DNA from 3 places in the Flavonifractor hominis genome. Region 1 is predicted to be linked to each of the others. Evidence: riboswitches for the same ligand, from Rfam matches in the RefSeq annotation. Region 1 holds a riboswitch; each other region holds the start of a gene.
What was found. A riboswitch is a leader RNA that binds a small molecule or an ion and turns the genes downstream of it on or off. The one in region 1 is predicted to bind cobalamin.
Positions count from the first base shown of each region.

Region 2: linked by a shared signal. The riboswitch ahead of WMO45_RS05925 (S-layer homology domain-containing protein) and the one ahead of cbiD (cobalt-precorrin-5B (C(1))-methyltransferase CbiD) in region 1 are both predicted to bind cobalamin.
Region 3: linked by a shared signal. The riboswitch ahead of WMO45_RS05915 (S-layer homology domain-containing protein) and the one ahead of cbiD (cobalt-precorrin-5B (C(1))-methyltransferase CbiD) in region 1 are both predicted to bind cobalamin.

Region 1 covers NZ_JBBMFT010000005.1:46,099-57,087, reverse strand. Annotated here, with positions in the region: gene cobT (nicotinate-nucleotide--dimethylbenzimidazole phosphoribosyltransferase) at 1-993, opposite strand, end outside; gene WMO45_RS09475 (cobyrinic acid a,c-diamide synthase CobB) at 1,173-2,537, opposite strand; gene cbiE (precorrin-6y C5,15-methyltransferase (decarboxylating) subunit CbiE) at 2,534-3,730, opposite strand; gene cobK (precorrin-6A reductase) at 3,727-4,467, opposite strand; gene cobJ (precorrin-3B C(17)-methyltransferase) at 4,469-5,203, opposite strand; gene WMO45_RS09455 (cobalt-precorrin 5A hydrolase) at 5,200-6,189, opposite strand; gene cobM (precorrin-4 C(11)-methyltransferase) at 6,186-6,941, opposite strand; gene cbiD (cobalt-precorrin-5B (C(1))-methyltransferase CbiD) at 6,951-8,087, opposite strand; cobalamin riboswitch at 8,177-8,358, opposite strand; gene WMO45_RS09440 (helix-turn-helix domain-containing protein) at 8,431-9,192, opposite strand; gene WMO45_RS09435 (GNAT family N-acetyltransferase) at 9,307-9,738, opposite strand; gene WMO45_RS09430 (cation-translocating P-type ATPase) at 9,742-10,989, opposite strand, start outside.
Region 2 covers NZ_JBBMFT010000002.1:353,005-363,993, reverse strand. Annotated here, with positions in the region: gene WMO45_RS05930 (S-layer homology domain-containing protein) at 1-689, opposite strand, end outside; gene WMO45_RS05925 (S-layer homology domain-containing protein) at 739-6,699, opposite strand; cobalamin riboswitch at 6,809-7,031, opposite strand; gene WMO45_RS05920 (homing endonuclease associated repeat-containing protein) at 7,037-7,615, opposite strand; cobalamin riboswitch at 7,810-7,945, opposite strand; gene WMO45_RS05915 (S-layer homology domain-containing protein) at 8,150-10,989, opposite strand, start outside.
Region 3 covers NZ_JBBMFT010000002.1:343,057-352,116, reverse strand. Annotated here, with positions in the region: gene WMO45_RS05915 (S-layer homology domain-containing protein) at 1-3,604, opposite strand, end outside; cobalamin riboswitch at 3,793-4,053, opposite strand; gene WMO45_RS05910 (cysteine-rich small domain-containing protein) at 4,745-5,023, shown strand; gene WMO45_RS05905 (hypothetical protein) at 5,039-5,335, shown strand; gene WMO45_RS05900 (ABC transporter ATP-binding protein) at 5,402-6,169, opposite strand; gene WMO45_RS05895 (FecCD family ABC transporter permease) at 6,182-7,201, opposite strand; gene WMO45_RS05890 (ABC transporter substrate-binding protein) at 7,198-8,187, opposite strand; gene WMO45_RS05885 (adenosylcobinamide amidohydrolase) at 8,275-9,060, shown strand, end outside.

The DNA of each region.
Region 1 (10,989 bases):
CAGGCCCATGTCCAGCAGAGGCATCACCGCCACCGCGCCGGTGCCCTCGCCCAGCCGCATGCCGGCGTAGAGGAAGGGCTCCAGGCCCAGCTCGGCGAGCACCAGCTTGCTGGCCGGCTCGTCGGAGGCGTGGGAGCCCAGCATGTAATCCGTGCAGGCGGGGCAGAGCCGGGCGGCGATGAGGGCGGCCACCGAGGAGATGAACCCGTCCACCAGCACCGGCACATGGCAGAGCGCCCCGCCCAGGAACACCCCGGCCAAACCCGCCAGATCCAGGCCGCCCACCTTGCTGACCACATCCAGAGGGTCGGCGGGGTCGGGCTGGTTGAGGGCGATGCCGGTCTCGATGGCGTGGATCTTGCGCACCAACCCCTCGCTGGACAGGCCCGCCCCCCGGCCGGTCATATCCACCGGCTCCCGGTTCAGGAATACGCAGGCCACGGCGGAGGAGGTAGTGGTGTTGCCGATGCCCATCTCCCCGGTGCCCAGGAGCTTGACGCCCTTGGCGCACAGGTCTTTGGCGATCTCCACGCCGGTGAGCACCGCCCGCTCCGCCTCCTCCCGGGTCATGGCGGGACCCTGGGTCAGGTCGGCGGTGCCCCGGCGGATGTTTTTCTGCAAAATCCGCTCACCCTTGAGGGGCGTGGCCGTGCCGATGTCCACCGGCACCACCTCCGCCCCGGCGTGGCGGGCCATGGCGCACACGCTGGTGTCGCCGGAGGACATGTTCTCCGCCACGATGGCGGTGACCTCCTGTCCGGTCTGGGTGACTCCCTGGGCTACCACGCCGTTATCGGCGCACATTACCACCACCGCCCGCTTGGAGATATCTACATTGGGGGTGCCCATCATGGCCGCCATGCGGATGACGGCGTCCTCCAAAGCACCCAGGCTGCCCAGGGGCTTGGCGATGGAGTCCCAGCGGGCCTTGGCCGCGGCGGCGGCCTTCTGGTCGGCGGGGGTAATGGAACGTACCACTTCTTCCAGTGTCATAGCGATTCCTCCTGATATAGTGAAATACCCAGAAAAATAGCAAAGCTATTTTTCTGGCGGGCACGGCCCGCCCGCGTGTACAACACGCGGTATTTAACTATGAAATGCAAACTAAGACCGCTGACAGCGGTCTGCTGCGGCATATTTGCTGCAGCACCTGAAAAGAATTGAAATTCTTTTCAGGTCGTTTGATTATGGCGGCGGGCCGCCGCTACAAAATGACGGGCCAGCTCGGGCCTGGCCCAGAAATGGAAGTGGGGAAATCCGGCGTACAGCGTCGGGGTATGAAAGGCGCAGTCCCAGCCCCGGTCGCTCTGGGGCTTCTGGGCGCGGAAGTCGGTCCCGGGGGCGGTACTATCCCAGTAGTGGAACTCGTGGGCGGGGAACGCTTCCCCCGCCCGGCACAGCAGGCCGTCGGTCTGAGCCGTCAGAGTGACGTACCCGAACCGGCCCAGCCTGCCGGTGTTGCGGGCCGCGGCGGGAAACACCCCCGCCATGGGCCAGGCTTTTCCTTCCCCGTCCGCCAGGGTGTCCTGAAGGTACAAAAATCCGCCGCACTCGGCCACCGTGGGCATACCACCTGTGACGGCGGCATGGACGGCCCGCCGCATGGGGGCGTTGTCCGCCAGGGCCCGGGCAAACAGCTCCGGGTAGCCGCCCCCCAGATAGAGGCCGCAGGCGCCCTGGGGCAAGTCCTCGTCCTCCAGGGGGGAGAACTCCACCAGTCTGGCCCCCATCTGCTCCAGCAGCTCCAGGCCGTCGGCGTAGTAGAAGCAGAAGGCCTTGTCGCGGGCCACCGCGATGACGGGCTGTCCCTCCACCGGCTCCGGCAGGTCCACCGGCTTGGGATTCAGGGCCGGGGCGGAGGCGGCCAGAGCCAGCAGGCCGTCCAGATCCAGACTCTGTTCCGCCTGGGCTGCCAGCTTGCGGAGCTTTTCCTTCAAACCGGCCACCTCGCTGGCGGTGACCAGCCCCAGGTGGCGGCTCTCCAGGGCGCAGTCGGGCAGATTGGGCAGGTAACCGTATACGGTAAGGCCGGTCTCGGCCTCGATGCACGCCTTTAACCGGGGGTAGAGCATGGGGGACACCCGGTTCAAGATCACGCCCCGGATGCCGCTGTCCGGCCGGAAGGTCTGCATACCGTGGACCGCCGCCGCCAGGGTGAGGGCGCTGCCCCGGCCGTCCAGCACCAGCACCGCCGGAGTTTCCGTGACCCGGGCCAGGTGATAGGCGCTGGCCTCATGGCTCATAGCGATGCCGTCGTAGTAGCCCATGACCCCCTCGATGAGGGCCAGGCCGGACCCGGCGCTGTTTTGCTCCAGCAGGTACCGGGTCTTATCCTCGCCCAGGAAGAAGAGGTCCAGGTTCCGGCTCTTGGCCCCGATGATCTCGCTGTGGAACATGGGGTCAATATAGTCCGGGCCGCACTTGAAGGCCACCGGGTTCCGCTCCCGGTTCACCAGGGCCTGGAGGACGGCGCAGGTCACGGTGGTCTTGCCCCCTCCGCTGGCGCTGGCGCACAGCAGCAACCGGGGGGCGCTCATACCCGCCCCTCCCCGGAGAAGATCCACACCGGGTTCTGGGCGTCCATCAGGTGATAGCGGCCCGCCTGCCGAGTGCGGGTGGCGGACACCTGCACCATGTCGGCCCCCTCCAGATTGGCGAAGAGGGCGGCCGCCTGGGCCACCGTCTCCAGGGTCACGGCGGTACACACCACCCGGGCGGCGGGATTTTTCTCAAAGATGACCTGCAAGACCGCCCCCAGCTCCCCGGAGGTGCCGCCGATGAAGACCCGGTCGGGTGCGGGCAGATCCTTCAGGGCCTCCGGGGCGGTCCCCCGCACCACGGTCAGATTGGCGGCGTTGAAGCGGGCCTTGTTCTCCTCCAGCAGGGCCGCGGCCTCCTCCTTCTTCTCCACGGCGAAGACCCGCCCGGCGGGACAGGAGAGGGCGCACTCCACCGACACCGAGCCGGTGCCCGCCCCCACGTCCCACACCACGCTGTCCGCGTTCAGCCGCAGCTTTGAAAGGGAGAGGGTGCGCACCTCCTCCTTGGTCATGGGCACGTCACCCCGCAAAAATGCGTCGTCGGGCAGGCCGGAGCCGTTCCAGGGACGCTCCACCGGGGCGGGGTTGACCGCCAGCAGCACGGCCAGGTCGGCAAATACCTCCCCCGCCAGCTCCGCGGCGGTGCCGGTGACGATCCGCTCGTCGGAGTAGCTGAGCCGCTCCCCCACCGATACCTCCACGTTCCCCAGGCCACGGTCGGTCAGCTCCCGGCAGATGTCCTGGGCTTTCGTATTCCCTCCGGTGAGGGCGAAGGTGCGGGCGTTGCGCTGGATTTCCCCCACCACGTTGTGGCTGCGGCCGTGGGCGCTGACGATCTTCACGTCCTGCCAGTCGGTGTGGAGCTTGGCGCAGAAGTAGCTCAGCGACGAGATGCCCGGCAGGGTAATGACCTCATGTTCCCCCAGCAGGGCCCACAGCTTTTTGGCCCCGCTGTAAAATCCGGTGTCCCCGGACAGGAGGACGCCGATAGGCCCCTCCCCCTTCTGCTTGTCGATATACTCCGCGATGTCGGCCCCGGCGATGAGGGGCACGCAGTCGTGGCTCTCGGACCAGCTCTCCAGCAGCCGGGGGGCTCCCACCAGCACGGGACAGGCGCGGATAGCCTCCAGGGCCCCCAGAGTCATGACCTCGGGATTGCCCATGCCCACCCCGATGAGATAGACTTTCATGTCGCTTCCTCCCCCAGCATTTGTTTGAGTTCCTCCAGGGTATAGCCGGTCTCCCGACTGGGCCGCTCCACCACCAGCAGGGCGCACCCCGCCTCACGGGCGGCCTCCGCCTTTTCCCGGAACCCGCCGTAGCCCCCGGTGTCCTTGGTCACCAGGGTCCTGATTTTATATTGCTTCAAAAGGGCCACATTCAGCTCTTTGGAGAAGGGCCCCTGCATGCAGATGATGTGTTTGGGCGGAAAGCCCAGCTCCAGGCAGCGCGCCAGGGAGTCCGCCATGGGCAGCACCCGGGGACAGCACCGCTCCACCAGGCCGGGCCGGGCGAAAGCGTCCAGCTCCTTGCTGCCGGTGGTGAGCAGTACATTGCCCTCCAGCCCCTCCAGCAGTTCCGCCGCCTCCGCCATGCTCCCGGCCCGGAGGCACCCGTCCTCCCCGTCGGACCGGCGCACCAGCCGGAGCCGGGGCAGGCCCGCCGCCTCCGCCGCCGCTTTGATGTTGGCCGTGACCTCCACGGCGTAGGGGTGGGTGGCGTCCACCACGTGGGTGAAGGGCCGGGATGCCATGAGCTGTTCCATCCCCTCCCGGTCCAGGCGGCCCACATGGGCCTCGCTTTCCGGGGGCAGGAGGGTCTCGCCGTACTCGGTGGCCACGCACACCAGGGTCGGGATGCCCCGCTCCAGCAGCCACCCGGCCAGTTCCCGGCCCTCGGCGGTGCCGCCAAAGAGCAGAATCTTCATCTCACTCCCCCCGCTGGAGGTAGCCCCGGGGGGTGACCATTTTTCCGCTCAGCACCTTGGTCTGGCTGTTGCCGATGAACACGGTGGTGAACATATCCACCTGGGTGTCCCGCAGCTGGGCCAGTGTGAGGAGCTGCCCCTCTTCCCCCTCCCGGCCGATGTTGCGGACGGTGCCGCACACGGTGTCGGGGGCCTTCTCTCGCAGCAGGATGTCGCAGGCCCGCCGGAGGTAGTCCGGCCGGCTTTTGCTGGAGGGGTTGTAGAGGCAGATCACAAAGTCCGCCTGGGCGGCGGCGCTCAAACGCTTCTCGATCTTCTCCCAGGGGGTGAGCAGGTCGGACAGGGAGATCACCGCAAAGTCGTGAGTCAGGGGGGCTCCCAGCACGGCGGCCCCGCCGCAGGCGGCGGTGATGCCGGGCACCACTTCGATCTCGATGGGGTCGTACTCCTGGGCCACCTCGTAAATGAGCCCCGCCATACCGTACACCCCGGAGTCCCCGGAGCACACCACCGCCACGTCCTTGCCGGTGAGGGCGGCCTCCACGGCGGCCCGGCAGCGGTCCACCTCCCGGCGCATGCCGGTGGAGAGCACCGCTTTCTCCGGGAAATCCGGCCGGACCAGCTCGATATAAGCGGTATAGCCCACGATGAGATCGCACCCCTCCAAAGCCGCTCTGGCCCGGCCGGTGAGGTCGGCCCCGCCGCCGGGACCCAGTCCGATGACCGTTACTTTCATAGTATCTTCCTTCCCGCCACCGCCACGGTGACGCCGTTTTTTGCCTGTTTGGGCACCAGGATGGCCCCGCCTGCCCGCACGGCCGCCCGCTCGCACACATTGTCCACTCCGGTGACCCCTTTTACGAAGGCCGAGGGGGTGAAGTCCCCCTCGGCGGCCGCCAGCTCCGCGGCCGAATAAACCGACAGGGGCAGGTGGTGGGCGGCGCAGAAGTCCAGCAGGCCGGGCTCGTTCTGTTTCAGATCAATGGTGGCCACCCGGACCACCGCCTGCGGCTCATACCCCGCCAGGGCGGCAGACACCGCCTCCTCAATGGCCGCCTGGGGCGTCCCCCTCTTGCAGCCGATGCCTAAAATCAATCCTTTGGGAGCCAGACGCAGGGTACGGTCAAAGGGGCCCTCCCCGGTTTTCCAGGTGACCCACACCCCGATTTCCGCCGTTCCCTCAGTGAGGCCCTCCGGACAACCGTGGCCGAAGTCGCTGGCAAAGCCCACGCCCTTTCCTTCCAGCAGGGCGGCGGACACCTCTTTGGCCAGCACCCGGTCGGTGAGGACCATGTCCCGCTCCCTGGCCCACACGTCCACGGCGAACAGGCCGTTGACGTCGGTGGCGGTGGAGATCGCCGCCTGGCCACCGGTGAGTGCCGCCACCCGGAGGGCCAGTGCATTGGCCCCTCCCACGTGGCCGGAGAGCAGTGCAACGGCAAACCGCCCCGCCTCGTCCACACTGACCACGGCGGGGTCGGTAAATTTATCCTTCACATGGGGGGCGATGGCCCGGACGGCGATGCCGCAGGCACCCACAAAGAGGAGGGCGTCCTTTTCCCCCCACATCCGGGTGGTCCAGTCCGCCAGGCTGTCGTAGGCCTCCGCCCCCACCTCACCGGCAAACCGGGCGGGGACGTGGAGGGATGCGTTCAGCCCCTCCGCCAGAGTTTTCCCCAGCGCCGCCCCCCGGCGGGTGAACGCGATGACCGCCGCTGTCACTGGCTTGCCTCCCGGAATTCATGGGTAAAGGTGGGGTCATACAGCTTGGACCGTTCGTATTTTTCCCCAAGGAAATTACCAATTGTAATCAACGCTGTCTTGGTGACCTTGTTCTCCCGGGCGGTTTGGGCCAGTGTGGACACGGTGCAGCGGTACACTTTTTCCTCCGGCCAGGTGGCCTTGTACACGATGGCCGCCGGAGTGTCGGGTGGATAGCCGCCCGCCGCCAGCTCTTTTTCCACATCCTCCAGCAGTCCGGTGGACAAAAAGAGCACCATGGTGCAGCCGTGGGAGGCCATCTTCCGCAGCTGCTCCCCCTCGGGCACCGGGGTGCGGCCCGCCATGCGGGTGATGATAACCGACTGTGATACGTCGGGCAGAGTATACTCTGCGCAAAGGGCGGCGGCGGCCCCGGAGAAGGAGGACACGCCGGGGGTCACGTCGTAGGAGATGCCCAGCTTATCCAGTTCGTCCATCTGCTCCCGGTGGGCGCCGTAGAGGGAGGGGTCGCCGGTGTGGAGCCGGACAGTGGTTCCGCCGTTTTCCTCGGTGGCCTTCATGACGGCGATCACTTCCTCCAGGGTCATCCTGGCGCTGTCATACACCTGACAGCCCTCTTTTTTATAGTCCAGCAGGGCGGGGTTGACCAGGGACCCGGCGTAGATGATCACGTCGGCCTCCCCCAGCAGCCTGGCCCCCCGGACGGTGATGAGGTCGGCCCCGCCGGGGCCCGCGCCGATGAAATGTACCATATCTTCCTCCTATCCCCGGTGGAGGGCCAGCAGCCGGTCCGCCCCCGATGTCTTTGCTAACAGTCCATATTGATTGGAGAAGAAAACCGCCTGGATCTCCAACTCCGGCCCCGCCCGATGGCGGAGCTGCTCCTCCAGGGCCGCCCCGATGGAGGCCATCACCGGCTCCAGCAGGCCGGCATCCTTTAACAGCTCCACCCCCGCGTCGGTGGTGGGGCTCCGGAACAAGGCCCGCAGCAGCTCCGGCGAACCGCCCGCCAGGGCGGCGTGGGCGGTGAGGGTCTCCCGCCGCCCGTCGGCCACGGCGGAGTGGGTGTTCATGCTCCCGGCGGCCACTTTGATGAGCTTGCCCAGGTGCCCCACCAGCAGCAGGGAGGAAAAGCCCAGAGCGGCGGCATGGTCGATGGCGTGGCCCACGTAGTTGCTGCAGGTGCAGCGGTGGGTCAGGTCCAGGCCCAGGGTCTGGCGGGCAAAGGCGTCCCCGTAGTTGCCGGGGGTCATCAGCAGGTCGGTCACCCCGGCGGCCTTTGCCATGTCCTGTTCCAGATACAGCGAGTCGATGAGGGCGGCCTCGCTCATGGGCCGGACGATGCCGCTGGTGCCCAAAATGGAGATGCCCCCCTCAATGCCCAGCCGGGGGTTGAAGGTGCGCTGGGCCAGCTTCTCCCCCTCCGGCACGGAGATGGTCACCGCCAGTCCTCCCCCATAGTCTGCCCCGGCCATGACCTGTTTCACCATGCGTTCGATCATCCGCCGGGGGGTGGAGTTGATGGCGGCCTGCCCCACCGGCTGATCCAGGCCGGGCCGGGTCACCCGGCCCACCCCTACGCCGCCGTCGATGGTGACGCCGGGGGTATCCCTCCGCTCCACCCGGGCGCAGATCAGGGCCCCGTCGGTGACGTCCGGGTCGTCCCCCCCGTCCTTCCGGACGGCGCAGGCGGCCCAATCCCGTCCGGCGGCGTGGTCCAGCAGCTCGGCCTCCACCGTGATGCCGGCGGGGGTTTCCACCCGGACGGCGGGCAGCGTCTCCCCGGTGAGGAGCAGCCGGGCGGCTCCGGCGGCGGCGGCCGCGGCGCAGGTGCCGGTGGTATAGCCGCAGCGCAGCTTTTCCTTCCCCACAGGGAGGTAGACCTCCAGTTTCGCCATGCCGCACCCTCCTTTCAAAAGGAAAAGCCCTCCCGTGAATGAGGGAGGGCCTTTGTCCAGGACCTGCCGCACCTCTCCACCTCAGAGCTACGCAAACGCCCCCTGCAGTGGGTCTCCTGGCTTGCGCTTCCTCCTCCGGCGCGCCTTCTCAGCCCTTATGGGCCAATGGCTTGTGCGCCTTCGTCCACGCTTACAGTAGAGGTAAGACTGCGCCGGATTTTCACCGGCTTCCCCGTGCGGCAATGCCGCGGCTGCAGGTGCTTTCAATTTTGCCTGATCATTATATCAGTTCGACGGAAAAAAGTAAAGGTAAAGCGGATGATTCTGCCGTTTTTCACAAGGCTCACTCGTGGAGCTTGCCAGCGATCAGCATGGGCACAAAGAGCCCCAGTGCCGCCCCCAGGGTGAGCCACAGCCTGCCATCAGCCCACACCTCAGGTGCAACCCACTGCAGAAACAGGTAGAGCAGGGGGAACACCACCGGCGTGAGGAGCAGCCACCAGCGGGCGGCCCCCATCAGGTGCGGCCAGTTCCGGTTGCTGATGCGCACCCCGGCCAGGTTCATCCGGAAGGGCCCGCTGCTGAAGGAGCTGATGTGGTTCTGGTCGTAATAGGCGGGCAGCACATCCGGGGCGAACAGGCAGACCCAGGCCCCGAAAAGCAGGCACAGCCCCTCCACGGTCCCCAGGTCATTCCACAGCACCGGCCAGGAAAAGCCCGCCTGCCGCAGCACCAGCAGCTCAAGCAGCGTCAGCGCCGCCGACAGCGCGAACAGGACGCCCCGCTGCCTCCGGTCCTGCCACTTCTGCTGCCGCTGGGTACCGGAGAGCTCCAGGGAGCTTGTCACCAGTTCCTCCACCTGGTCCACCGGCAGGCTTTCCGCCGCCAGCCGCTCTCCCCGGAGCAGCTCGGTCACCGTCACCCCCAGGTTCTCCGCCAGCGGGGTGAGCAGGGCGATGTCGGGCAGGCTCAGCCCCCGCTCCCACTTGCTCACCGCTTTATCCGACACATAGAGCCGCCCGGCCAGTTCCTTCTGGGTCAGCCCCTTTTCTTTCCGCAGTTGCACCAGGAAGGCCCCAAAGGCCTCCCGGTCGATCTCAAACATAGACACGTCCTCCTTCCTCCCGCTATTTTAGGCCCGTCGGGGCAGATCTGGCAACCGACCAGCGGTAGAGTAGAGCAAAAACGTGCCGCGGAAGGGCCTTCCGCGGCACGTTTTTCAGCGTTCCATTACAAAATTGGTCAGCAGCACACCGTGGCGCTCCACCTGCTGCTCCTTTACCACCCGCCAGCCCCGCTTCTCAAAAAAGGGCTTGGCGGTGCGGGAGGCGTGGGTGAGCCTGGCACCAGCCAGGGCGTCGCACAGGGCCGTGGCCACGCCCCGGCCCTGGTAATCCTTGTGGACGTACAGCCGGTCCAGATAGCCCCCCTCGGCCAGATCGGCAAAACCTATAAGGACCCCATCCTCCTCCGCCACCAGGGTGGTGTGGGCCAGGAAGGAGGCGTCCCAGGCCGCCAGATCCACCTGTCCGTCGGCCCAGGCGTCCAGCTGTTGCCGGGTATAGTCCCGGGCGTTGACGGTGTGGACTGTGTCATAAAACAGCTGGGCCAAGACCGGGCAGTCGGCGCTGCGGTAAGTTCTCAGGTGCATGGCTCACCTCCGCCGGCGCAGGCGGCGGCCCCGCTCCAGCAGTGCCTCCCCCTGGGCGAACAGCCCCAGCATCAGGCGCATCACCGTATAGGACACGCCCAAAAAAGTCAGCAGAATCAGGGTGCTCTGGACGGTGAGGGGACTCAGGCCAAAGCTGTTGCCGAAGCAGAAGATGGCCACGGCCGACGCGGCGGCCATGGCGCCCCAGACCACCCGCCGCTTCCAGTCGAAGGGCTGGCACACGTCATAGAGCACCAGCAGGCCGATGAACACCAGCAGGATGGCCGAGATGGTGGACAGTTCGTTTTCCGTAAAGCCGAAGGCCAGATAGAAGGCCTCCACTCCCAGCACCACGAACAGGTCGGTGAGCCCGCCCGGCAGGGCCGAGCGGAACACATTGGCCAAAAACTTGCCCCGCACCAGGCCGTGGTTGGGCTCCAGAGCCAGGAAGAAGGAGGGCACACCGATGGTGACCGCGCTGAGGAAGGACAGCTGCAGGGGGGTCACCGGGTAGGGGAAGGTGGCAAACAGGGAGATGATGGCCAGCAGGAAGGAGAAGATGTTCTTCACCAGGTAGAGGGCCGCGGCCCGCTGGATGTTGTTGATGACCCGCCGGCCCTCGGCCACCACCCGGGGCATGGCGGAAAAGTCGGAGTTGAGCAGCACCAGCTGGGCGGCATGGCAGGCGGCCTCCGACCCGGAGGCCATGGCGATGCCGCAGTCGGCATCCTTCAGGGCCAGCACGTCGTTGACGCCGTCTCCCGTCATGGCCACGGTGTGGCCCTGGCGCTGGAGGGCGCGGACCAGCTTGCGCTTCTGGTTGGGGGTGACCCGGCCGAACACCGTGTACTCCCGGACGGCCCGCTCGATGGCGCTGTCGCTCTGGAGGGTGGCGGCGTCCACGTACTTCTCCGAGCCCTCGATGCCCGCCTGGCGGGCCACTTCGGAGACGGTGACCGGGTTGTCGCCCGAGATGACCTTCACCGCCACCCCCTGCTCGGCAAAGTAGCGGAAGGTCTTGGGGGCCGCCGGACGCACCCGGTTGGACAGGGCCACCAGGGCCATGGGGCACACCCGCCGCGGGTCCAGTCCCGCCGGGTCGGGCGTGCCGTTGTACTCGGCCACCAGCAGCACCCGGTAGCCCTTGGCCGACCAGGGGTCCACCGCCTCCTTCAGGTCGGCGTACCGCCCGCCCATGATGAACTCGGGCGCGCCCACCAGAAAGGCGCCGTGGCCGGGAAAGACCGCCGC
Region 2 (10,989 bases), on a different contig from region 1:
GTGCTCAGGTAATCCAGCGCCCGGTCAATAGTTGCCTTGACCTCGGGCTGGGACTGGTAGCCGGCCAGGGCCTGCAGGGCCATGCCGGTGATATCGGGGTCGCTCTGACCGGCACCGCCCTTGTCGGTCAGGTTCCAGCCGCCGTCGTTAAGCTGCCGGGCAAGGATCTCGTCCACATACATCTGCCGTGTGGCCTGGGTTTTGGCGTTCTGGTTCCGGGGCATATCATAATTTCCTGCGTCCAGCGCGATCAGCGCCCAGATGGGTCCGTTGATGCCCTGCCAGATGGTTTTGTCAAAGTCTCCCAGAGGAGTGAGCAGGTTATAGCCCGCCACATCGGAGGGATCGGCGCCGATGGCGGTGAGGGCCACGATCAGGCGGGAATATTCGGTGTACTTCTTGTCGTGGAGGTTACCTTTGTGCTCCTCCACATAGTCCTCCACCGTGGCGTAATAATCATCCCAGTATTTCTGGGGAACGTCGTAGCCGGAACGGGCCAGGCCGATGACAGCCCATTCGCCGCCCACGGATCCCACCTGAGGTTCACGAACGGTGTTGAGCATATACTTGGCGCTGCCATGCACTGTGGCGGTCAGATCCGTCTCCGCTGCAAATGCGGGGACACTCAGGCTGAGCAGCAGCATGAAAGCCAGGAGAAAGCCTGTTCCGAGTTTGAAAACCGTTTTCATAGGAACTCCTTTCCGTGCCGGGGCGTCTTGCGCCCCGGCACGCCGTTTGTTATTTCGTCAATTCTGTGAAGCGCATGAGGATGGTCGCCACTTCGGCACGGGTGGCCGTACCGGTGGGGTCAATGACATTGGCGGTTTTGCCGGAAATCAGTCCGGCGCCCACCGCCCACGCCATGGCGTCGGAAGCCCAGGCGGCAATCTGATCGCTGTCAGCGAACTTGCTCAGGTCGCCTTTGGCGCTGGTGTCCAATTTGTTGTACTTGGCGTAGCGGTAAAACATGGTAGCCAACTCTTCGCGGGTAATCGCCTGCGTGGGTGCAAACTTGCCATCGCCGACGCCGCTGACGATACCGTTGGCGCTGGCCCAGGCCACGGCAGAGGTATACCAGGTATCCGGTGCCACGTCCATAAATGTTTTACCTTCACCCGTTGCAGCAGGCTCGCCGGACAGACGATACAGGATGGTGGCCAGCATGGCCCGGTTCAGGGACTCGTCAGGGGCAAAAGTAGTGTCGCTGGTGCCGTTCATCAAGCCGTTTCCATAGACATAAGTAATGGCTTCAGCGGCCCAGTGGCCGGACAGATCGGTGAAGGGCATGGTCTTTTGCGTGGTTACCACAAAGGTGCTCAGATAGGTGATCTTCACCTGCATGCTCAGTTTCCCGTTTTGCTTGATGCAGGTTCCAGAAACGGTTTCTTTGGAGCCGTCGGCCCTGAGCGCGATCACCTTGTAAGTCTCGCCGGAGACAAAGGCGGAGCCAGTTACCGGAATGGTGACGGTCAAGGATTTTTCGTCAAAGGTGGTGAGCTCCTTTTTGCCGGAGGTAATGGTCACCTCCACTACCACCGCGCCTTCCAGCTGAGAAGCGCTTACCTGATCTTTGACATCCTCAGGCTTCCTGGCTTCCACTGTAATGGTCACGGTGCTGCCACCGGCCTGCTGGGCAATGGAGTCCAGGGCTTCGTTGGGGATGGACACGCTGCCCAGAGCGGTCTGCACCTCCAGGGCCGCGTTGGTGTTCTTGACCACGTCCTTCAGGGACTGGGTGGGAACTTCCGTCATCACCTTTTTGGCCTCGCCGGTAACCTGAGGAGCAATGACAATGGCGCTGCTGCCCTCGGTCTTGGCCGTAGCGATGGCATCCTTCATCTGAGTTTCATCCACTGTGACCTTTGCGCTGCCGTTCTTGTCAGGCTTGACCTCCGGGGTAATGGTGCTGGTACCGCCCTCTTCCGGCTTGCCGGTCTGTCCGGCATTGGGATCGTCCCCCAGATCCATACCCAGGTTAGTGGTGTAGCGCCACTTGATGACCTCGCCGCCGGTGAGGGTGTAGCGGCTGCACCCGTAGTCGGGATAGACGCCGTTTACGCTGTACTTCCAGCCGCTGCCGGAGCCATGGTCAAACTCTCCGTCGCCGTCAATGGACTCTACATAAACACTGTTATACTGGCTGTTGTTACTGTACTGATACTTGATCCCGCGCTGATCCATCTCCCGCTTCAGCACATCCCACACAGTCTCACCCTTGGTGATTTCTATTTCGGTGGGCCACAGGACATAGCCCTTGTTGATGGTAAGTTTATCAATGGACAGGGTGACGGTGGCCTTGTCCTCCGGCTTGATCTCTCCGGCCTTGGTAACGGTGATGGAGGCCGTGGCAGTCTTGTTTCCGTCCGCCGTGGTGACGGTGATAGTAGCGGTGCCTTCTGCCACGCCGGTGACCAGGCCGGTTTTGCTGACGGTAGCCACTCCCGGCTTGTCGCTGGAGAAGGTCACGTTTTTGTTTGCCGCCGTAGCGGGAATGACCAGGGCATTGAGCTGTACCGTCTTGCCGGTCTCGATCTTTGCACTGGCGGGCGTCAGAGTCACGCCGGTAACCGTTGTACCGCCGCTGCCGCCGATGGTCACGTCATTCATGTCATACAGGCTGTTTCCTCTGGGTTCTGCGTAGAACCGGCTGAGGGCCGCCAGGGTATACAGGGCCTGCTCCGTGGCCATGCCGTCGGAGCTGCCGTTCATGGAGTGGCGGAAGGAACCGTCCTCCAAAGCGTACATCAGCAGGCCGTCCACCAGGCTGGATCCCACTTTGATGAAGCGCTCGTCCTGATCCGGGTCGATACCCAGGGTGCACAGGGCCACGATCACCTGGCTGGTGGCCTCCGGATTGCCATAGGAACCGTCGGTGCCCTGGGCCTGGGACAGGTGGGTCACCGCCTTGTCCACTGCCGTCTTGACATCGTTGCGAGTGTCGTAATAAGGAGCCAGGGCCTGAAGTGCCATGCCGGTGATGTCCACGTCAAAGGACGGACCGCTGAGTCCGAAGCCGCCTTCCTCGGCCTGATAGACGCCCAGCAGCTTGTCAATCATCTGCTGTTCGGTCATGGTGACGGATTCGGGGCGGGATTCCTTCAGGCTGGCATGAGCATTGATGGCCAGCAGGGCGTAAATCAGCTCATTGGAGCCCTGCATATCGCCCAACACAGCTCCATTCCAATAGGTTTCCTTGTTCCAGCTGTAATCCAACAAATTGACGCCGCCCACATCGGTGGGATCCTTACCGATGGCGGTCAGAGCCAGGGCCAGCCGCTGGGTCTCGGTGATCTTATTGTCCCAGGGGCGGGAGCTTACCTTTTTCTGCTCCTGCACCTTTTCATAGGCGGAGGCATAGTAGGTCTCATAGAAATTTTCGGGAACTTCGATGCCTGCCCGGGCCAAGCCCAGGATGCTCCACTCCTGAAGGAAGGCGGGAGCGTTGTTCAGGGCATTGAGCTGGTATGCGCCGGTCTTGGCCAGGACATCGGCCACCTGCTCCTCTACCGGTTTGTTGAGGGCGGGGTCGCCGGCCTCAACATGAACCGTGAGTTCAATGGTTTTGGTGCCGTTGGTGGTATCCTTGGCGGTGCCTTTGAGGGTGACGGTTCCTTCCTTTACGCCCTTGATGAGCCACTGGTCGTTGGAAACAGTGCCCTCTTCCAGGGAGAAGTCTTCATCGCCCTGCATGATGACGGGATAGCTGCGGTAGGCAAGCACCTGGCCTTCGCCGCTCTGCTCCCAGGTCATGTAGCTCTCAGAGACGTGGAGACCCTTGGGATACTTCTCCGGCCATTTGGTATCATTCTCTCCGGTGAAAATCAGTCCGGCGTCGATGGTCTCACCCACCTTGACGGTCAGTTCTGTTTTCTCCGCAGTCAAGGATTGCAGGGGATTGAGGTAGTTCAGCGTTACTTCCCTGGTATCCGTAAACTGTTTATCCAGTTTGGGATCTTTGGTAGTGACGGTGACGTTGACCGTCCCTGCCTTCATGGGAATCAGGTTTTGTACCAGAGCGCTCTGGAATTCCATAATGGTTTTGTCGCTTGTGGTGACATCGTAGCTGCCAGCATAGGTAGCCCCTTCGGGCTCCACCTGGGCCATATGCTCCTCGCTGCCCACAATTGCTTCTCCATTTTCATCCACATGGCGCAGCGGGTTGAAGCTGGCCTCGCCGGGGGTGCCGTTCTGGCCGACGGAGTTGGGACTGCGGCGGTGAATGGTATATTCGCCCTCAAACAGGCACTTGATGCCGGTGGCTGCTGTGTAGCCGGCCGTTACCCGGACGGCGGCGGAGACGCCGTTGAGGGACGCCGTCAGGTTGGCAGTTCCTTCTTTATAGATGGTCACCCAGGCATCGGAATCCACATGGATCGCACTTGAATTACTGCTCTCCCAGTCGAAGAGCCCGTAATAAACCGGGATCTCCTTTCCTTCTACCGATACATAGGGAACCAGCTCAAAGCCCTGGCTGCCCTCCACCGCATAGGTCTTATTGGTATAGTCCTCGCCGCCAATCTTCAGCTTCAGATCAAAATAGCTGGGCACCTTGGCCTCGATCTGGAAGGACTGGAGCTCCTTTCGCGGCGCACCCTCTGTCCCCTTCAAGAACGCCGTGACCGTCACCGTACCGGCATCGCGCACCCATACTCTGGTCTGCTCCGAGTCTTTGTCATAATATACCATGATGGGGGCGTCGGTGGCGTGTGAGGGGGTCTCCCACTCCAGCTGATCGCCCTGGTAGCCGTCAATGGTCAGCGCGGCTACATCGCCGCCCTGCTCGCCAAATACGCTTACCTTCAGCACATCATCCGGCTCTTCAATCGAGGCAGTTTCCTCGGTAATCAGGTTTGTAACGGTTACAGCCTTGAAGTCGGGCTTGACATACTCCTGCTCCTCCCCCAGCCAGGGAAGGCCCTTGTCACTCTGGTGCCACTCCATGCCGCCATAGCGGTGCGCGTTGAGCATGGCGCGGAAGCTGTCCTCTTTTTGCTTGGCGACTACCTGACTGTCCAGCATGGAAGTACCGCTATCAGTGCCAATTGCTTTTCCCTCCGGCCAGTAGCTGTGGAGAATATGTCCGCCGTTTCCGGTCATTACCAGCCCGCCGGAGCCGCTGCCGCCGGGCATTTGATTCACATAGCAGTTGGCAATGACAGAGCCGGAGAACATCGTTCCCACAAGACCGCCATATTGGGTGTCCGCCCAGGAATAGCAGTTGATCAGCTTGCCATAGAGTTTATCCACCAGGGGCACATTGGTGATGCTGCCGTTGGCACCCAGGTTCTGAATCACGCCGCTGGGGCCAAGAATGTTGATGACAGGATTCGGATACTTGTCTGCGCCTGCAAAGGTTACGGTAAAGCCATTGCCGTCCAGCACACCATTGAAAGGCTTGATTTGGGTACCAAACGGATCGTAAGTACCCACATAGTCCACAATGTCGTTTTTCAGTTTATAGTAGCCGGCGCCGCCTTTTGTCGAAAGCTCCGCCAGCTCCTCGGCTGTGGAAATCATCGTCCACTCCTGGCCCTCCGGCAGCTCCGTCACCGCAGCCGGATCTACGATCTCAACCAGAGCGTCGACAGCGTTTTTCAGGGAAGCGGTCTGCTCGGCCAGCTTCTCCGCAGTAGCGGCTGGATTCTGCAAAAGGTTTTTGGCAGGCTTGAGGGCTGCCTGTACGGCAGACCAGCTGGCATCGGTATACCGGCCCTTTTCACTGGGCACTTTTGCGATCTCGTCCTGAAGGGCCACGCGTTCCGCCGCCGTTGCCGTGGTGCGGTCGGGAACTAAGCCGTCAATTGCGGCCTGCAAATCCTTCCTTGCCCCATCAATGGCGGCCTGGGTGGCGTCTGCATTGTCCAGAACGGCTTTTGCCTTGTCACGGGCTGCCACAAAGGCCTCCCAACTCTCAGATGTATAAGTAACATCTTCTTCGTCAGGAACGGCATTTGTATTGTCCTTTACCCTGTCGTACAGCTCCTGAAGTGCCGTGCGATCCGCCGCAGGTTTCTCTGAAGCAATCGGCTTGGGCACACCGTCCTCGTCCATAGCCCAGTACAGCAGCCCGGCCTCGTGGACAGCGTTCAGCTGCGCCATGGCATACGGATATTCGTCAGCATTGATTTTCTTGTTGTTCGTATCGGTAAAGTCGCCATTGTATACAGCGTCATAGAGGGTATAATAGCAGTTTTCAATGACAGGCAGACCGGTCGCCTCACCAACAAAACCGGAGTCGGCGTTATCCGTTGTAGAGAGGCAGTTTTTAATGGTGCCGCCAGCCATTGTGCCAACAAACCCGGCAAAGCACCACGCGGTATAATCATATCCGGCCCCAGACCAGCAGTTATTCACTGTTCCGCCTGTCTGTGTGCGGGCCAGCGCACCTACGGTATCGTCCTCGCCTGCTACTTCACCGTCCAGGCAGAGGTTCTGTACGGTGCCGCTCAGCGTGTTAAACAGCGGCTGGCCGGCCACAGTAATGGTGTAACCATTACCGTCCAGGGTGCCAGAGAAGTCAATAGCTGTCCATTCGCTCAGTTCAATATCCGCTGTCAGGATGTAGCTGCCGTCAGTCATTCCGGCCAGTTCCGCCTGGCTGGACACCTCCGTTACACCCTCCGCCGCCAGAACGCCGGCGGGCAGTAGTCCCAGTACCATGACAAGCACCAGCAGCAGGCTCAATACTCGTTTCTTCATATTTGCTCCGTCTCTCCTTTCGACTCTCGATCTGTCAGGGCATAAAAAATGCCGTGACAGATCCCAATGATCGCCACAGCCGTGTTCCCATGGTCGGGTCGCATTTCGACGACCCTTTGCATTCCTTGTAGGTCTTCTGACTTGCGCTTCCGGGGAAATTCCCCACAACGCCGGATCTGCCTTCCCAGGTCTCCCCAGTGACTGACTTTCATCAACGATCCGGTATCTCAGCGCTTACAGCGGCGGTTACCGTTCGGGACTTGCACCCGATTCCCTTGTTCATCCCTCCCTCTGCTTCCACCGAGACAGGGCCACAATAAATGCTCCTATTTACTTGTCAGTTATCCTTCCTCGCTTCCTGCCATTTCTCAAAATCCTCCGCGGCAGCAATCACGTTCTCCCACGAATGGAATCGTTCACAGAGAATTTTCGCCTGCGGGACATCACGCTTGCGCGGCGGATATCCAAGGCGGCGTCTGCGACGGGTCACATCCTCCAGAGCACCGCAGAGCTCCGGTTCCTCCGCCAGCATTTGTGTCCAATCCGGCATGCTTAAATCCGGCATTGGCAATTGCCGCATTCCCGCCGCCCGCAGTGCGCCCGGCCAGGTGCCAAACCGCGCTTTCAGGTAGATGCGATACAGAGAAAAGACCTCATCCTGTGTGGGCGCACGTCCCAGGCGTGACGCCGCATCGTGCAGAACAGCCAGCAAATCCTCGTCGGAATAGCTGGCATAGACAGCCCTGCCAAGCCCACTGGACAGCGTAAGAGATGTATAAGGGTGCTTTTCGCCGTTGCCTGTGTACTCTGGTGGAGCTTGCTGTGCCCATTTCTGTATCAAATTGCGGTATTGTTCTGCCTCTTGCGGCGTAAGTTTGGCTGGGCGAGCTTGCCTTCTCTTGCTGACGGTCTTCACCCCCTTCCAGTTTCGGGATCTGCTGCCGGCTCAGAAAACAAAAAACCGGCAGACAATGGTGTCTGCCGGCAAAAAGCAGATATCCATTGCCGATCCCTGCAAATCGAGCGTTTGCACATCAAAAATGCACAAAAACCCTGGCCATCCCCACACATGGGCATGGCTGCAAAAATCGGCAATGGATACCACCTTGATCAATTACCATGGAGCAGGCTGACAATCCTGGCTTATGGCCGGAGCCAAATACAGTAGAGGTAAGACTGCGCCGGATTCTCACCGGCTTGTCAGTTGGCATATGTCAAGCATATGACCTGCTCACGAAGACATTCTATCTACTTTTTATGGCGTTGTCAAGGGACTCCGAAACCAAGAACACCTATGGCTGTCCTTGTCTTCAGCTGCTGACTTTTGCCGGGCTGGTTCTTTGGGTCAAACTTGCTGTTTTCTCAGGATCGGACTTCCGGGATCCGCAGCCGGGGATGCTGTGGATCCCGGAGATCCTTGAGAGGGAAGTATGCTTCAACGAGGCGGCAGTTACTTTGCCAGTTCCCCGCCAAAACGCATCAGAATCATGGCCACTTCGGCCCGAGTCGCGGTGCCTTGCGGTACAATGGTGGTTGCGGTACGCCCGGTGATCAGGCCCTCCGCATACGCCCAGCGCAGAGCCTCAACCGCCCAGTCGCTGGTGTCCCCGGCGTCAGTGAATGCCGAGAGATCACCGGCTGCGGCCGTATCGTGCTTCATGAACTTGGCGTAGCGGTAAAGCATAACAACCAGCTGCTCCCTGGTAATACTGTCAGCGCCACCGAACAGACCATTTCCGTAACCGGTGACGATACCGTTCCCATTGGCCCAGGCTACGGCGTCAGTATACCAGGTATCCGGCGCCACATCGGTGAAGGCCGGGGCTTTACCGTCTCCGGCGGGTGAGCCCGCCAGGCGGTACAGCACGGCAGCCAGCATGGCACGGCTCATCTCCCCGTCGGGGGAGAAGGCTGTTGCACTGGTGCCGTTGAACAGGCCGTTTTTATAGACGTACTGAACCGCCTCAACATACCATGCGTCCTTATCCACATCGGTGAAGGGCAGACCGGCTTCCAGAGCCGTGAAAGCCGCCTCAGCCTCTGTCAGCACGTCGTAGTTGCGAACCAGCTTCTTCTGAGTGTCGGTCAAGGCATCATATGCTTTCCGGGCCGCTTCGATCTTATCACCGCTGTCCTTGGTAACAGTTCCGATGGCATTGATGAGTTTCTCCACCGCCTGGGCCGCCTTTTGGTTATCGTCATAGCCGTGGGTTCCGGGAACTGTATGGTAGTCGCCGGTATAGAAGAAGGTGATTTTGTCGCCGTCGCTCAGGTAATACTGGTTCAGCGTCACCTCCGGCAGTGTACCGTTGACACGGTACATCCAACCACTGCCTTCGCCGTGCTCCAGTTCGGAAAGGGTAACGCCGTTGGAATCCGTCACAGCGCTGACATAGGAGCCGCTGCCCTCATAGCGATATCCCGCCTCACGCAAAGCCGCCTGCAGCGCATCCCACGCCGTCCAGTCCCGGTTGCCGCTGCCGGTAAAGGTGTACGCACTCAAATCAGCAAAGTTTTCAAAGCCGCCGCCGCTGACAGAAACCGTAGCCTGAATCTGTTCCGGCTGGGGATTCGGATTCTCTCCGCCTTTGGTTCCCTTTACTGTTACCGTCACAGAGACCGGGCGTTTATAGAACTGTTCAAACTGCGCATAGTCCGGATTGCTGCCAAATTTCTCCCAGTATTTCCCGTATACGCTGTGGGTCAGGACACTGTCCAGCGTAACCTTTGTGTCGTACTCCGGGCGGGTGACCAGGAGATTTTCGCAGGCGATGACGGTGGGGCGGCTGGAGCGGTACTCCCGCCACGGCTGGGCGTTCATGGGGTCGTAACCCGGCAGATCGTCCACTTCTGCTCCGCCGAAGGTCAGGTTGATCGCGCCGTAGATATACTGCGGCTGTCCCTGATCGCCGCTCAGAACTTCCGCAAACGGCTCCAGATTCTCTGTCACCTGGGTCTTATCCGTATTGTTTCCACGGATGCCGTTCCAGTAGGCGTTCTCCGTACAGACGCCGTCCATAAACGCCGCAGCGGCGCTGATTTCATCCTCTGTCAACGGCTGCACGGTCAGGGAAAACGTCTTCTCTCCCAGCAGGGCATTGTTGCGGCGATCCAGAATTCGCACCGTATAAGACACATCCGCGGCAGGGCTGCCGGGCAGCGGGCGGTAGACCACAGCGTGATAGCCGCTGAATTCCAGCACATCGGTGTTGCCGCTGGTCATAGTCACTTTCTGATTATAGCGATCCGGCAGGATTCCGGCGGACTCCAGCTGGCCAGGTGTGGGCATTTGCAGATCCGCGGTAACGTGGGTAGGAGTCACAGGCTTCTCTTTGTCCACAAAGTCCCGCAGCAGGGAGGGATACTTCTCCAGAGCCGCGTTGATCTGGGCGGACTGATCCACATCATTGGGTGCCACCGTAATAACGAATTTTCGAATGGCAGCGTACCAGTCCTGTACAGCGCCTTCAGCAGTTGCCTCCTGAATCATGTAGTCATCCAGGCGGTTGAACCGGGCTGTGGCGATCAGCGGGAAGGTAAACGGATCGCCACCGAACGGCGGGCGGTTGAGCGTAGCGGTATAGGATCCATCCGGGTTTGTCTGCACCGTCAGCGCATTCATGTCGGTGGACGACCACTGAATGCGCACATCGCCATAGGTATCCACATGTGTGGGGAGAATCAGGTCTTTGTCCACCTGACCGTCCACGGCGACTGTATACCACCAACCCTCGTCCTGGGTCACTGTGGCGGTATTGGTGTTTTCGCCCCGGATCTGCTCCCAGGTGATGGAGTTTACCGCACGGGAGAGATAGTCCTCCAGATAGTCATTTGCCCAACCGATGTGAACTGTCATCGATACTTGCACGGACTGGTCACCCAGCAGCAGCCGGAAGGTCACATCCCGATAGATTGCGTAGTTGATGCCCAGGCCGCCCTCATCTCTGTAATAGGTGATCGTACCATCATTGGCCAGGTAGCTGCCGGCCTGAGGCAGAACTTTGGTGCCGGGCGCAACAAACTCCACTTTTATGGCACGGGGGTCATCATCATATGTATACTGGGCCATATCCACCGGATAGTCCTTTCGGAGCAGATACTGCTCCATGGCCTGGCGGATGTTGGTGTGGCCATAAGCCTCCAGAGGCTGGATGAACGTACCGCCGGACTGGGCCTCGTCACGGATTGCCTCCAGGGTCTCCAGATCCTGCGCGCCCTGGGACCAGAGAACCAGCCGGAATTCCTTCTGCTTAGAGGCCTCTCCCTTTTTTACCTGAGCGGTCAGGGTGA
Region 3 (9,060 bases), on a different contig from region 1:
CCATTACCACAAGGTTTTTGACGGTTCCGTTTGTGCCTACCGTGTCAAAGAGAGGTGCGGTGACGCCGGAGACCACATGCCCGCCGCCGTCCAGAGTTCCGGCAAATTGCTTGATGCCGGTCCAGGGCTTTCCGTTGAGATTGATGTTAGCGGTCAGCTGGCCCTTAAGGTCGGTTTCGCGCTCTGCCTGCTGGGCAAACCAGGCCAGCTCCGCCGCGCTGCCGATCTGATAGACTCCTTCCGCCTGCGTGGGCTTGGTCACAGTCGTGCCGTCCCAGCCCGCACCGGCATCCGTCAGGGTGTCCACTTCGATGGTGCGTTCCTCCGTCAGCGTAAAGCTGCCGCGGCTGGGCAGGCAGTTCGTCTTGGTGACTTCATAGGAGTAAGTCTCTCCGGCAGGCAGGGTAAACGCATTTCCCTGACGGAAGGCATCCATACTGCCGGCGGTGGGGTGCGTTACCGTAAGGGAAGCGCCCTCCGGGATCCGGAAGGTCACCTTGTAAGTCGGAAGTTTGTTCAGAGAGACGGTCACGCTGCTCTGGTCGGGAATCGAAAAGCTGCCCTGGGACGCCTCGTATCCGAACGCCGAGGCGGTATAGGTATACGCGCCCTCCGGCAGAAGATAGGTGCCGTCATTCTGGGGCGCAATGGTCTGTCCCTTGGAATCGCGCACCGTAAAGGTGCCGCCCTCCGGCAGGCCGGTATAGGTCAGCGGGTACAGAGTGGTCACACGGAAATTCTTGAGGCGAACTGTATCACTGCCTTCATTTCCACCGCTGTCCTTTTCGTATTGAAAGATCAGGGAGTCGCCGGCGGCTACGGAAACAGCGAACTGCGTCCATTCCCCGTTGCCGCTGGCAGTAACCAGCGTGTCCGTCCCATGCTTCAGTGTGAATTTGTCATAATTTGCTTCCGAAGACACCCAATAAGCAAAATCCAGCCGGGCAGCCTGGGAGAAGGTAAGGGTCATGGCAGCGGACGAACTGCTCTTTCCGGCGTTATCGGATATCAGTCCGCCATCCTGTTCCGTGTCCCGGACAAAGCCGTAGCGTGTGCCGTTCTCGGCGGTTATGGCAGGGGAAATGGCCTTAAAGTAGTCGGAAAGTGTCCACTGGCGTTCCAGCGTCACCGGGACGGTGACCGCGTTCTCCCTTACTGTAAAGGAACCGCTGGCCGGCTCACAGCCCTCGCAGCTGACCGTGTAGGTATATTCGCCGGCCGGCAGCTGATAGACATCGGCATCGTCTCCGCTGTGGGCGACCGGTTCCCCCTGGAAGAGGACACTGATCATATGCGGCGCGGAAATGTCCTCCGGACGGGTCACCTGGAACGTGACCGTCTGCCGGGCGCTGGCATCCAGCGTCACCGTCTCCGTCACGTCAGCGCCGTCCACGGTGATCTGCCCTGTCTGCTCTGCATAACCGAAGCAGGACACCGTGTAGTCATATGTGCCGTCAGCCAGCGCATAGATTACTGTTCCGCCGCTGCTGGAGGCAGGCGCGATGGCTTCCCCGCCGCCCTGGGGTGCCAGAACGATCTGGGCATTTTCCGGACTAAGGGTAAATGTCGCGGTATGCAGGGTCTCCAGCGTAAAATCTTTCAGATAGACGCAGTCGTCTCCCTTGTCGCCGCTGGAGTCCTTGACATAGGTCAGCGTGACCGTCTCACCGCCCTTTACATCCAGGGTGTGCTTCGTCCAGTTTATTTCTCCGCCGATTTTGGAACCGTTGTTGATGGCCAGACCGTCGTATACAGTCCAGGAGCCCTCGGACGACACCTTATACCAAAAGGAAAGACTGCCTTGGGCAACGGATTCGTCGATCGTAATGGTCACGGTGACCTGCGAATTGCCCTGCCCCTTGCTGTTGGAGCGGAGAACGCCGTCCTCCTCCACAAACTCCTGACCGGGCTCTCCTTGATACTTGTCGTTATGGGTGTATACCACCTGGGCTTTCCCGACCAGAGCGTTGAATACAGCGCTGGGGAAGGGCTTCTCCGACACGGTAACCTGGAATGTTGCCTTGCTTCCGCAATAGGTGACCGTAACGGTTTTCTCCCCGGCTGCCGAGGAATCAAATCCGTTGACGGTGAAGCCCTCGGAAATCTCCCGGGTGGAGCCGTCGGAGTAGCTGACTGTTACCACAAGGCCGGCAGGATTCAGCGTGTCGCCAACATAATAGTCCGTTTTGTTCGGCAGAGTTTTGACCGCAATGTCGGTGACCGTTTTCAGGGAAACCGTCTCAATTTTGCTCTCTGAAAGAGTGACACTTCCCTGCGCGCCTTCCACCTGCTCCGATGTCGGTGTCACCACGTAGTCATAGGTCTTGTCCAGGAGCAGCGTATAAGTTCCGTCTTCCCCAGCGGTTATTTCCTGGCTGTCCAGCGTCACGGTAATTGTATAATCCTCCGCGCCTTCAACCTGGAAGCGCAGGGTTCCCCACCGGTTGTTATCCAGCCCCAGTGTGATGGGATCTACCCGGATTTCCGCACTGCTGTTGGCCTGCTCTTCGGAAATGGTAAGTGCTCCGTTCTGGGATGTATAGCCCTCACAGCTGACCGTATAGTTGTAGCTGCCGGCGGCCAGGGCCGCGATTCGCGTCTCCCCCTGGCTGGAGGAGTACACGACGCTGTCGCTGCTGCGGATGGTCAGCTCAGCATTGGACGGCGCGATGGTAAACACAGCGGAAGCGGTCGAGATCTGCCAGGACAGGACCGGATAGTCCCCGGTCTTTACCCGGAAGCCCTCGCCCAACACGGCGGCAAAGTCCGCACCCTTCATCTCCTCCGATGTTTTAGCGGCAACCGTCTGGTCATTACCATTGATACCGATGGTACAGCTGCTATCCAGATAATAGCAGTTTTCCGATGTGGAATTGTACATCCATCCGGCAATGGCACCAAAATTGGTAGCCTTTTCCTGCACGGTAATGGCGCCGGTGCTATAACAGTTGTTCAGGCTGCTGCCGCGACCGTAATCATCTCCTGCGTAGCCGACGATACCGCCCAGGTTTGCACCGGAACGGTTCCGTTGACTGGAAATCTCACCCTGGTTATAGCAGTTGGTAATGGCAGTGGCCTTGGTTTGACCGGCAATGCCGCCAGCGTACTGGTCAGTTCCGCTGAGCGCCACACTTCCGGTATTGCCGCAGCCGGTGATACTGCCGCCGGTACACTGTCCTGCGATGCCGCCCGCATACTTGCTGCCGGCGGTGATGGACGCCGTATTCAAACAGTTTTCAATCGTACCGGAGCTGAGGCCCGCGATGCCGCCCACCTGACTGGTACCGCTGACCGAACCGTCAGTAATGACATTGCGGACGGTCGCGCCGGAGGACAGCTCAGAAAAGAGCCCCAGCTTGCTGTCGCCGGAGATGGCGAGGGTCACCTTGTGCCCTCCGCCGTCAAAGCTGCCGCTGAAGGCCTGACCATAGGGGGCGGACACTGTAATGTCACTTGTCAAAATATAATCCCCACCCGGCTCCATGGCGGCAAACTCACCGACGCTGGACACCGGCTGCGCCGTACCGGAGGCCAGTGCCGTTGACGGCAGAAGTCCAAGGGTCAGGCACAGCACCAGAAAAAACGAAAGAATCCTTTTTTTCACAAAGCTCCACTCCTTCAAACCATTTTTATAAAAACTGTTTTCAAAAAACAGGGCTTTTGGAACGGGGCCGTACCTGACAAAAAAGGAGCGGACAATTCTGTCCGCTCCTGTGTCGTCACTGCGTGAAAGCGACAGCACAAACGTGCTGCCGCATAAGGCATTTTTTGTCAGAGCAGCCCCGGAGATCCGGGGGTAAGCTCTTAGTAGGTCTTCTGACTGATGTGTCCAGGCGGAGCTATGCCCGCCAACGCAAATCCGCCGCCTTCCCAGCTAAGCCATTACAGCCGCCAGTGACCTGCTTTCGCAGAAAACGGATTTGCTCCACAATCACAGCTATAGAATCGCCCCTTTGCCGCCGTTTTCACGGACGGGTCACGGACGAAACATGTCCAGGATTCTCACCTGATTCCCTTGTTCAGAAACAAGGATGCGTGTCCAGCTCATAAGAGCCGGGTCGCGCATTTGCCACAAAAGCCGGATTTCATATTTAATTTTCCTTGTTGCTTTTGCATTATAGCACAAGCCGTATCAAAATGCTATTCTGTTTTTGCTATTTTTTAAATTTCTTCAGAAAGGAGCCCTTGGAGCCCTGTTTCTAAACAAATTAAAGAGCATTTGACAACCTGCACAAGGCGTGCTATGCTATATTTAAATCCATTCTTGGTTCCAGGCCCGGCGTTTGCCGCCGGTTTGAAAATTTCATATCACTGTATCTATTGCATGGTGTGGCTGTTTGCTGTAACGATCCTGCCGACAAGGATCAGGCAGCAGCTAAAACGAATGGGATATCCAAGTCCCGCGCGACCGGCACTGTGTACGTGAGGCCATTCCGAAGCGGCGTATGCCGTCTGGACGAAAGTCCGCCATTGCGGGGGAAGACCCTGTGAGAAGGTAGGAAATGGACGCAGAGAGCCAAGCTCTCATAACGTAAGTCAGGAGACTTGCACCATGGCAGGATGCAGGGGGAAACAGCGGGCGTGTCCTCCGTTGTGTACGTTGCTTTGCTCGCTGGCCTTCTTGTTAGGGCCAGCGTGTTTTTGTCAGAAGGAGGTGCCGCCCGGGCACCTCCTTTTTCTGTTTCACCGCCGGTCAGTATATCATGAGTGATGTATCAGTCAGTAAAATGAAAGGAGAAGCGGTATGGAATCATCGACGTCCGAAAAGCACTTTCAGTTCTTTTCCAACAGCAAATGCGAATACTTCCCCTGCCATTCCACCAATGACCCGGAAAACTTTAACTGCCTGTTCTGCTACTGCCCGCTGTATGCACTGGGAGATAAATGCGGCGGAAACTTCACCTATATTGCCGGGGGGATTAAGGATTGCAGCGGCTGCTTGATTCCCCATCGCAGGGAGGGCTATGACTATATCATCGGCAAGTATGGCGAGATCAAAAAACTGGCGCAAAAAACCAACTGACAGGAGGCAAGCGTTATGATAAGTCGAACCTGGTTTGAAAATCCGGATCATGTGGTATACGCCGTAAAGGATGAGGTAATCCCCCGGCTCTCCCGGGAGCTGGGAATCAGCGATCTGGCCCAGCGGATTGAGGATTTCAGCAAGGCTCCCACTCAGGAGGGGGAAAACATCAAGGGTCTCAAACGCACCACTCTGAAGCTGATGGTTCCTAACCTGGTTTTCGGGGAGCCCATCGAAATGGGAGAAAATGTATGGATCTATATGGGCGAGCTCTGTCCGGCCTATTGTCTGTACACGCCCTGGGAAAAATAGAAAAAGCACATGGCCTGTACCCGACGCAGGGACAGGCCATGTGCTTTTCTGCATGTCCGAATACCGTTAAGATACCTGCTCCCAACGCTTGAGGGAGGCCATCATATATGAGGCTACGTCCATATCATAAACCTCATGGAGAAACTCTCTTGTTAGAAGCATATTGGCAGGCCCCATCCCTGCCACAGAACCATTTTTCAAAAACAAAAGCTGCTCGGAGAGCATCAGGGAGAGGTTGATGTCGTGGAGTACGCCGATGACAGTCCGTCCTTTTTCCTGAGACCAGTTTTTAAGATAGCTCACCAGCTCTGTCTGATGCTTCAGATCCAGGTGGTTGGTGGGTTCATCCAGTAAAATGATCTCCGGTTCCTGGGCCAGCGTCCGGGCCAAAAATACCCGCTGAAGCTGGCCGCCCGACAGCTCGGAGATCTGACGTTCCCGCAGCGGCTCCAACCCGGTGGCCCGCAGATACTGCTCCACACACTGCTTGTCCTCTCTGGACGGGGATGCAAAAAGTCCCCGGCGCAGCTTCTGGTACCGGCCCATCATCACGGTTTCATAGACCGAAAAGGAAAAATAGACGGTGCTCATTTGGCTCATCATGGCTATGTGAGACGCAATCTCCGGCCGGCGCATGGCGGCCACCGGTTTTCCATCCAGGGTCAGTTCCCCGCGGCTGTCCAGAAGACCGGAGATGGTACGCAGCAATGTGCTTTTCCCGCAGCCGTTTGGCCCCAGAATGCACAGATTTTGTCCCAGAGGCAGATCAAAGGTAATCTCGTGCAGAATATCTCCGTTTCCATATCCGGCACAAATATTTTTCAGATGCAGCATACAAACTCCACCTCATTTCAGCTTTCTGCCGCGGAAGAACACCAGTGCGAAGAAGGGAGCGCCTACCAGTGCCGTCACGGCTCCCACAGGAATAATCGTGGGCGCCATCACCGTGCGGGAAACCAACTCCGCCAACATCAGAAATGTGCCGCCGAACAAGGCGGACAAGGGCAGCACCAGACGGTGGGAGGAACCGAAGATCCGCCGCACAACATGGGGCGCGATCAGATCCACAAAGCCAATAACACCCACCAGCGACACTGCCGTGCCGGTCAGCAGGGCGGCAATGCCGATCAAAAGGAGCTTGATCCGCTTAAGATCCACGCCGATGGACATGGCCTGCTCCTCTCCAAAGCTCATGATATCCATCTCCGGAGTAAAGCGCTGCAATACCAGCATGGAGAGGACCAGAACCGGGAACATCACTGCCACATGGGACCAGTTCCGGCCGGTGAAGCCGCCCATCTGCCAGAAGACCATCTGCTGCAGGTGCTCCCGGGACAGGGCGGTGATCAGTGTCAGAATGGCGTTGACAAAGAGAGAGAACACCATACCCACCAGGATGACCGTCTGATTCTCCATCTTGCCGTCCAGCCGGGCGGCAAAGGCCAGGGCCAGAAACACCGTGGCCAGCCCCCCGGCAAAGCCCGCTGCTGGCAGGGTGAACAGGCTCCCCAGAAGCGGGAACGTAACGCCGGTGACCATCACCAGAGCTGCGCAGAGGCTGGCGCCGGAGGAAACGCCCAGAGTATAGGAGGACGCAAGCGGATTTTTCAAAATGGACTGCATGACTGTACCGCTGGCGGACAGAGCCGCGCCGGTAAGGAAAGCCAGCACCGCCCTCGGAAAGCGCATCTCCCATACGATGGCGCTCAGATTTGGGTCAACGGTTCCGGAGCCGCCGGACAGCTTGGCCATCAAAATCTCTGCCACCTGCCCGGGAGAGAGATTCACAGAGCCGACGGCGATACTGCCCACCAGAATGAGCAGGGCCGCGGCAACGGCAAGGAGTATCTTGACGATCCGCTTCATGCCGCAGCTTCCCCGGCAAAGGGATTTTCAATCTCTGCGTATGCCTCGGGATAGATCATCTTGGCCATCTGCTTCATGCCGTCGATCACATGAAGATTGGGAAGGGATACCGCATTCGTGTTGACCAGATACACGTCCCCGTTGGCCACGGCGGTAACATGCTCCCAGCCGGTTCGCCCCAGGATTTCTGCTACGGGATCTTCCACGTAGTCCACCATGGTCAGAATAACGTCCGGATTCAGGGTGATCACCGATTCCTCTGTCACGGCGACGAACCCTTCCTGATCGGCAAAAATATTCTCCGCGCCGATGACCGTAAGCATCTCCTGCATGAAGGTGCCGCTGCCGGCGGTGTAGATGTCGGGCGCGCATGCGATTTCCACCACCACACGCTTTCTGTCCTGAATGCCTGCTCCGATGTCAGACAGCTGATCCAGTTCCTCCTGGAACTGCGCAATCAGGCTCTCGCATGTTTCCTGAGCACCCACGCAGGCAGCAATAAACCGGGTGTCCTCCAGCATAGTTTCGATGCTGGAGGCGGAGGGGATATCCGCTACGCAGACGCTGATATCCCGCAGAGGCTTGAAGGGATCGGCGCCGGAGGAGGCACTCATACCGGTGGTGAAGATCAGATCTGCACCAAGGACAGCCATTTGCTCCGTGTCCGGCTCCATCATGTCAAAGGTGGGCAGATCCTCCAGGCCAAAGTACATGGCGGAATAGGTATCCACGGCGATGAGCTTGTCCTTCATGCCGAGGTCCAGAAGCGTCTGGGTAGCAGAGGGGGCCATGGAGATGATGCTGTCTACCTGATCCGGCAGGGTAATAGGGTTGCCGCTGCGGTCGGTGTCCGGACGGTTAACCGATGTATTTTGCGTTTGCTGCGGTGTGGTGTTTGCATCCGCGTTTTCCGTCGGGGCACACCCGGCCAGGGCCGCCAGAAGCAGCACAGCCAGCGCGAACAGGAGCACGTTTCGCATTTTCATTTCCAACAGTTCCTTTCGTCTTTTCCTGTTTATTGTTATCTGTTATAATCCACTCAGAACATCTCGGAGAATCCCGGAGGATGATGTATGGAACGTATTTTTGAGCTGTGCAACGGCGACCGCCTGGCCTGCACGGAACAGGCTGCTGTCTTTCGGTTTTCCGGCCCCCGCATGGTGCTGTCCACAGGGGCCAACGGCGGCGGCATGCGGGACGATCTGACCGCCGCTTTTAACTACTGTGATTGCGGCATGGCCGGTGTCTGTCAGCCTATGCAGGGAAATAATCTGCGGGAACACCAGCGCACGGTGGCCAGACGTCTGGGATTGGATCCGGATCACACCACCGGCCTGGATACGGCGGCAAATCTGGACAACATGGTGGTCATCACCAAACGCTGGGAGGATCTGCAAATTACGGCCGCAGTATCCGGCGGCGCCGATGTTAACGCGCTCTGCGCCGGTGATCCGGCATTTCTGACAGAGGTGGACGGCGCACCCACCTCTGTGCCGCCCGGAACCATCAATATCTTTCTGATTACAGATCGGCCTCTTGCCCCCGGCGCCATGGCGGAGCTGATACTCACAGCCACCGAGGCCAAAACCGCTGTGCTTCGGGATCTGATGCAAGGAAGCAGCGTATCACAAGAGCTTGCCACCGGAACCGGGACAGACGGCATAGTCATCATTTGCGGAACCGGACAGGAAGGAATGCTGCTGAACGCAGGCAAACATTTTAAATTTGGAGAACTGGCGGCGCTGGCCGTCCGGGAGGCCGTCACGGAGGCGCTGTTTCGACAAACAGGCTTTTGTGCGCAGGAGCAGCATACCGTACTCAAGAGGTTGCATCGCTTTGGGATCACTGCGGACACGCTG